3 regions of the Paenibacillus sp. FSL W8-0439 genome follow, and region 2 is predicted to be linked to each of the others. Evidence: riboswitches for the same ligand, from Rfam matches in the RefSeq annotation. Region 2 holds a riboswitch; each other region holds the start of a gene.

Region 1 (2,266 bases), 4.0 Mb from region 2:
CACCTTTTTGCCTTTTCCATCCGGCAGTGTAGTACCGGGTTGACCCGGGTTGCCAGGTTCAGGTTCGCCAGGTTCACCTGGTTCCCCCGGCTCGCTTCCACTCACCAGTTCCACAGCGCTTGGACTTTTTACTCCACCAAAATTATTGTAGGCACCAAGCGTACCTGTCACGCGAATTTTGCTGCCGACCAGTTCAGGATGACCTGTTAACCCAAATTGCCCTCTGTACGCAGATGTCAGCTGCACATCCAATAGATTAGACGTGCTACGTTCATTGGCCTGGTCGGCAATCAGTACGTTAAAATCATTCGCAAACGGAGCAGAAAAATTAGCTGTTTTCGATCCGGTAGCATGTCCGACGATGTAGCCTTCCACCGTCACTGTACCTCCACTGCCTTGGCGCTGAAGTGCTTCGTCTACTGTCAATGCTCCCTCTGCCTTGACCTGACCGAATGGAACGAGGATCCCAATCAACAGCGATACGATCGCTGCTAGATGCAGCACCCCTTTCAAGCGTGAACCTGTGAACCGCAAGCCTTTTACCATACGTCAATATCCCTCCTATAATTCCATAAATGTACTTGTCCTCTATCAGATTAGCTGTCAATCTTCTAATTCCTTCCTGATTTCATCCATAATTATGTAAATTTTAATCTTTTTTATCGGAAACTCGCCTGTTTATGTAAAAATTGAAACCTGCGATTGACACCGAGCACGGCATACATTACGCTAAGAAAGATATGTAGAACGGTATACGCGAATGAAGATGACGGGAGAGTCTGTCCAGGGGCTTACACGCTGGCGGCACCGAAGGAGCAAGACGTCAGCACCCGGCTGGCGGATAATCTCTCAGGTCCATGTATCGTCATCTGACGCAACTCTGGAGAGAGCGCAAGCCACCCAAGGGGTAAGGCGGTAAGGACACCGCACGAAACTCTCAGGTAACGAGGACAGAGATAAGGGAAACTTCCTTATCCTGTCCTTTTTTGCGCTCACATTGTACGTTAGCATTAGGAACCGTCATAGCTGCGCACAAACGCGGAAATACCATATACTATGGTACTAGAACATACAGGGGGCCACACCATGCGTTTCAAAGATGTATTTTCCATTATCGGTCCGGCCATGACCGGACCTTCCAGTTCACACACTGCAGGCGCGGTGCGGCTTGCACGCGTTGCCCGTCACTGGCTCGGGATGCAGCCGGACCGTGCCCGCATGACACTGTACGGCTCCTTCGCCGACACCTACAAAGGACACGGTACAGACCTAGCACTCATCGCAGGCCTGCTCAATTACGATACAGACGACCACCGAATTCCAGATGCCGAGCAATGGGCGGAGCAGGCTGGAATGGCCGTGGAGTTTGCCGTCAGCGGACTACCCGCGCCCCATCCAAATACCGTCCGTTTTGAACTGTGGAAGGGTGAGGATCAGCGCACACTGCTGGGCTCCTCCATCGGCGGCGGCAGCATCCATGTCCAGCAGCTCAACGAATTCCGAGTCAACCTGACCGGGGAGCTGGCTACGTTGGTGCTTCTTCACTCGGATAAGCCCGGCACATTAGGTGCGGTGACTTCAGCACTCGGCGCTGCCGACATTAACATTGCCTATATGCATGTGGATCGCAAAGGCCGAGATGGTGAAGCACTTACCGCCATCGAAACGGACAGTCCTCCTACGGCTGAACTGATCGCAAAACTACGATCCTTACCACATATGTACGAAATTAAAATGATTAATTTGAAAAAAGGAGCTGAATCTGATGCGATTTAGCCATCTGCATGAAATCAGCGCCATATGCGCGGAGGAATCCACCACGATTGGCCGCCTGATGATTCAAGAGCAGGTACAAGAGACGAATACAACGGAAGAAGAAATCTTCCGCCAAATGTCTGATTATTATGAAGTCATGAAGGAGGCCGTTCATCGTGGTCAGACGCAAGACACCGTATCCCGCAGTGGATTAACGGGCGGTGACGGCAAGCGTCTGGCCGAGTATCTGCGGGCAGGGGAAACCTGCTCCGGCGACGCCTCCGCACTCGCCATGGCTTATGCGCTATCCGTGTCGGAGGTTAATGCGTCCATGGGGCGTATTGTGGCTACGCCCACTGCTGGCTCTTGTGGAGTCATCCCCGGTGTGTTCATTAGTGCACAGGAGCGGTTCGGCTGGGATGATGAGCATATGGTGCACGGCTTGTTCGCAGCCGGAGCCATTGGCTACGTCATCGCCAACAATTCCTTCATTTCCGGCGCGGAGGGAGGC
Region 2 (2,266 bases):
ACCCGTCATGGAAATCAGCCCTTGTTCCGCAGGCCATTTGGTTTTGGCAGCTGCGGCTGCAATCGGTGCGCTCCCCAATCCAGCTTCGTTGGCAAAAATACCTCTGGCTACCCCACTGCGCATGGCCAGCATAATCGTAGCTCCTGCAAATCCGCCGGTTGCCGATGTAGTTGAAAATGCCGAATGAAGCACAAGCGCAATTGCGGCAGGAAGTTGGTCAGCAAATCGAATCAGTACAATGATACAAATTAATACATACAGGCCTGTTTTAAAAGGAACGACCTTCGTCGATACCTTGGCAATGCTTTTGAGTCCACCAATGGTCACAAGACCTGTAAGGACAGCAATTGTCAGCGCCGTTACAATCTGCGGAACGCCAAAGCTGTTTTCAGTCGAAGATACAATCGCCTTGACCTGAGGGAATGTTCCAATTCCGAACAACGCTACCAGCATCCCTGAAAAAGCAAACAGCATCGCCAACGGTTTAAAACGGCGTCCCAGGCCTTTTTCAATATAATACATCGGGCCGCCGGAAAATTGTCCATTCCGATCCTTCACCCGGTATTTTACCGCAAGTACACCTTCCGCATATTTCGTCGCCATCCCAAAGAAGGCTGCAACGACCATCCAGAACAAGGCACCCGGCCCGCCCAGCTTAATGGCTGTCGCTACACCGACAATACTTCCTGTACCGACGGTAGCCGCCAATGCCGTACTCAAAGCCGCAAAACTACTTACATCCCCGCTACCTTCATTCGGGGCCTTACCGATGAGCTTGATCGCCAGGGGCAGGCGGAATACCTGCAACATTTTTAGACGTATGGTCAGCCATAACCCCGTTCCCATAACAAGGATGATGAGAGGCGCCCCCCATATCCAACTGCTAATCGTTTCTAACACATGTACCAAATTCATTTCAACCCGCTCCTCCAGCATAGTAGAAAACAAAAAAGAGTCAAATCTGTTGATTCGACTCCTGGAGAGGTTAAAGGCACGAAAAAATACAACCATCTTGTGCAGGATTTCATCTCTAAAAGCTTATAAAAAGCCTAGGGCTATCCCTGTCACAGGTTATTCGCGTCTCTGTCCTTTTGCCTGAGAGTTTAAGCAGATGTGATCTGCGGTGCACCTTCGGCGCCCAATTAAGGGTCTCTCCAGAGTTCTGTCCGTTTACGGTCCCTGCTCGTTGCTGTAAATCAGCCTAAGCACCTGAGAGTTTTGCCCCTTCGGTTGGAACTTTCATTCCATCTCCCGCAAACATCAACCAGACATATGAAATTTTTATTCATTATACAGAAAAATTTCAGCTTATTACAAGTGAAAAATTTGTGAAGCCCTCTGAAAGAATCAATAGAGTGTCTATACAAAAAGCGGGTACAGCAGATTGCATCCTGAGGATTTTCTCTGCTGTACCCGCCAAAACGATATGGAATTATAATTCTTCACCGTTGGTTGCTATCACATTTTTATACCAGTTAAATGAGTCCTTTTTGGAGCGTTGAAGCGTTCCGTTACCGTCATCATCCAGATCAACGTAAATAAATCCGTAGCGCTTGGACATTTCGGACGTAGACATGCTCACAAGGTCGATAGGTCCCCAGCTGGTGTAACCAATCAGATCAACACCGTCAGCAATCGCTTCCTTCATTTGGGCAATATGCTGACGCAAGTAATCAATGCGATACGTGTCATGCACAGAGCCGTCTTCTTCTACCTTATCATACGCACCCAGGCCATTTTCCACGATGAACAGTGGCTTTTGATAGCGATCATAAAACGTATTCAGTGTAACACGCAGGCCGATCGGATCGATCTGCCATCCCCAGTCGGAAGACTGCAGATACGGATTTTTCACACCGCCTATCAGGTTCCCTGCTGCCTTTTCGCCTTCTGGCCCTACCGATACGGTCAAGGTCATATAGTAACTAAATGAGATAAAATCGACCGTGTTATTTTTCAAAATTTCGGCATCGCCGGATTCTGTCTGGATCACAATATTATTTTCTTCAAAATAGCGGTTCATATAGTTGGGATATTCCCCACGAGCATGCACATCCGTAAAGAACAGGTTCATTTGATTTTCATGCTGTGCTTTCAGAATATCTTCTGGGTTACACGTATGTGGGTAGCTTTCAATGCGGGCCAGCATACAGCCGATCTGAGCGCCCGGAATGATCTCATGTCCCCGTTTGGTCGCCAATGCACTTGCTACAAATTGATGGTGCAATGCTTGATATATCGCTTGTTGCTTGTTTTCTACACGGTC
Region 3 (2,266 bases), 170 kb from region 2:
TGTACCAATCTCTGCCCCCTGTTCAATCGTTGCTCCCGCCCCAGGTAATTCCACAAAAACAATATCACCCAGTTGATGCTGTGCAAAGTCTGTAATGCCGATCCGCAACGTCCCGTCTGCTGTACGCTGAACCCACTCATGTTCGTCTGTATACCAAAGTTCCCGCTTCACTTCACTCATCCTGCTTTCGCCTCACTTCCACATGAATAAAATGCTTTTAATCACCTGTATTAGACAGGTTAAGATTATGACAACATGAACACTCATGTCAATAATACTAACAAAAATACTTCATGTTATCTCATATAGCATAGAATATTAAAAAATGATAACTTGTAACAAACGCTTACATATCCTTATTTATACATTAAATGTTTTTTGGATTGTTTTATATGACATTTTTATTGACATTTTGAATGAATTTGCGTATTAATGGGTTATAGCAAATGCTTTTGGAAATACCCCGACAACTGCAAACGCGGATGAACGCGGAGGGAGAGACTACCCAAAAGATTCGCATAGCTGTTGTCGTTTCTGAGACAGTTGTGCACGCGAACTCGGATCAAGTTGTTACCTGCAAAACCGGGTAACCTACCGTTGATCCAAAAGGTAGCGCCGAAGGAGTAAACTTGCATTGCAGGTGAATCTCTCAGGCAAAAGGACCTCTGCCGGACGCATCTCTGGAGAGCATTCGCGATTAGAGCGGATCACCCAAGGGGAAACCTGGTTCACACCGGGGTAACTTTCTGGTATCAAGGACAGAGCTGAAAGAAGAGTATGGACTGCCGTCTATACGTTTCTTTCAGCCTGTCTTTTTTGTTTAGCCGATTACATTGGATAGGAGTGAAAAAATGTCTAATTTGCGAAGAACACCATTATTTTCGTCCTACGGGACGCAGCCCGGGGTTCGTTGTATTGACTTTGGCGGGTGGGAGCTTCCCGTTCAGTTTAGCGGCATCCAAAAAGAGCATGAGGCCGTCCGGCAATGCGCGGGTTTATTCGATGTCTCGCACATGGGCGAGTTTTTGGTTGAGGGCAAAGAAGCCGAGGCTTTTTTGCAATGGGTAACCACGAATGATGTCAGCCAGTTGGAACCGGGCCAGGCACAATATTCACTCCTGTGTTACCCCGATGGAGGCGTAGTGGATGACTTGCTTGTATACTGCAAAGGACCAGAGCGCTACATGCTCGTTGTGAATGCCTCCAACATCGACAAAGATTGGGATTGGCTCATGCGCCACGTACCTGCATCGGTTCATCTGGAGAATGTGTCTGATGCGATCGCATTGCTGGCATTACAAGGACCGGAAGCAGCACATATTGCCGCAGCCGTGACAGATGCAGATATTACGAATCTGGCATCTTTCCGATTCCATGAGAACGTGCAATTGTTCGGAGCAAAAGCACTCGTCTCCCGAACCGGATATACCGGGGAAGACGGTTTTGAATTTTATATACCTGCTGAGGAAGCACCCGCCGTGTGGAATGGTTTGCTTCGTTGCGGTGAATCGTATGGGCTAATTCCCGCTGGGCTTGGTGCTCGCGATACACTGCGGTTTGAGGCACGGCTGCCGCTGTACGGACAGGAGTTATCTGCCACCATTTCACCGCTTGAGGCTGGTTTAGGTTTCTTCGTCAAGCTGAATAAAGGAGATTTTATCGGCAGAGAAGCACTGCAACACCAGAAAGAACAAGGAATTCCTCGCAAGTTGATCGGGCTGGAAATGATTGACCGCGGTATCCCGCGCGCTCATTATCCAGTCTTCGCGGAAGGCCAACACATTGGTGAGGTCACAACGGGGACTCAATCGCCCACCTTGAAGCGTAATTTGGGGCTAGCCTTGGTGGACAGTCGTTTTAGCACCCTATCTACACCGTTAGAGGTCGAAATTCGAGGTAAACGCCTGCGTGCGGAAGTGGTCCCAGCCCCCTTTTATAAACGGTCACGCTGATCTTAATCCTCTTCACTCTAAAAAAGCGATCATGTCAGATACGAAATTCTGGATTTTCCAACTACGATTATGTATTAGCTAATTTACTATCTAAATTTTGCTTTTCGAAAGGAGCCAGAACTTATGAAGCAGCATCGCTATCTCCCCATGACCGAACAAGATCAAACCGAAATGCTGCGTGTGGTGGGCGTATCATCCATTGATGATCTATTCAGTGACATTCCAGAGGCAATTCGATACCAAGGGGAACTCCCTCTTTCCTCTCGGCTCGACGAAAGAGCCCTAACTCGCCACATGGCCGAGCTGGCCGGGCA

Evidence for each region. A riboswitch is a leader RNA that binds a small molecule or an ion and turns the genes downstream of it on or off. The one in region 2 is predicted to bind glycine.
Region 1: it holds a riboswitch for glycine, as region 2 does, so the genes downstream of both, sdaAB (L-serine ammonia-lyase, iron-sulfur-dependent subunit beta) here and MKX36_RS19120 (alanine/glycine:cation symporter family protein) in region 2, are expected to answer to the same signal.
Region 3: it holds a riboswitch for glycine, as region 2 does, so the genes downstream of both, gcvT (glycine cleavage system aminomethyltransferase GcvT) here and MKX36_RS19120 (alanine/glycine:cation symporter family protein) in region 2, are expected to answer to the same signal.

The regions. Positions count from the first base shown of each region.
Region 1 covers NZ_JBBPAK010000001.1:437,273-439,538, reverse strand. The annotation lists gene MKX36_RS01940 (DUF6359 domain-containing protein) at 1-546, opposite strand, end outside; glycine riboswitch at 761-875, shown strand; gene sdaAB (L-serine ammonia-lyase, iron-sulfur-dependent subunit beta) at 1,087-1,776, shown strand; gene sdaAA (L-serine ammonia-lyase, iron-sulfur-dependent, subunit alpha) at 1,766-2,266, shown strand, end outside.
Region 2 covers NZ_JBBPAK010000001.1:4,461,090-4,463,355, forward strand. The annotation lists gene MKX36_RS19120 (alanine/glycine:cation symporter family protein) at 1-915, opposite strand, end outside; glycine riboswitch at 1,074-1,168, opposite strand; glycine riboswitch at 1,180-1,264, opposite strand; gene MKX36_RS19125 (glycoside hydrolase family 1 protein) at 1,433-2,266, opposite strand, start outside.
Region 3 covers NZ_JBBPAK010000001.1:4,286,225-4,288,490, forward strand. The annotation lists gene gcvH (glycine cleavage system protein GcvH) at 1-180, opposite strand, end outside; glycine riboswitch at 589-662, shown strand; glycine riboswitch at 676-772, shown strand; gene gcvT (glycine cleavage system aminomethyltransferase GcvT) at 852-1,952, shown strand; gene gcvPA (aminomethyl-transferring glycine dehydrogenase subunit GcvPA) at 2,076-2,266, shown strand, end outside.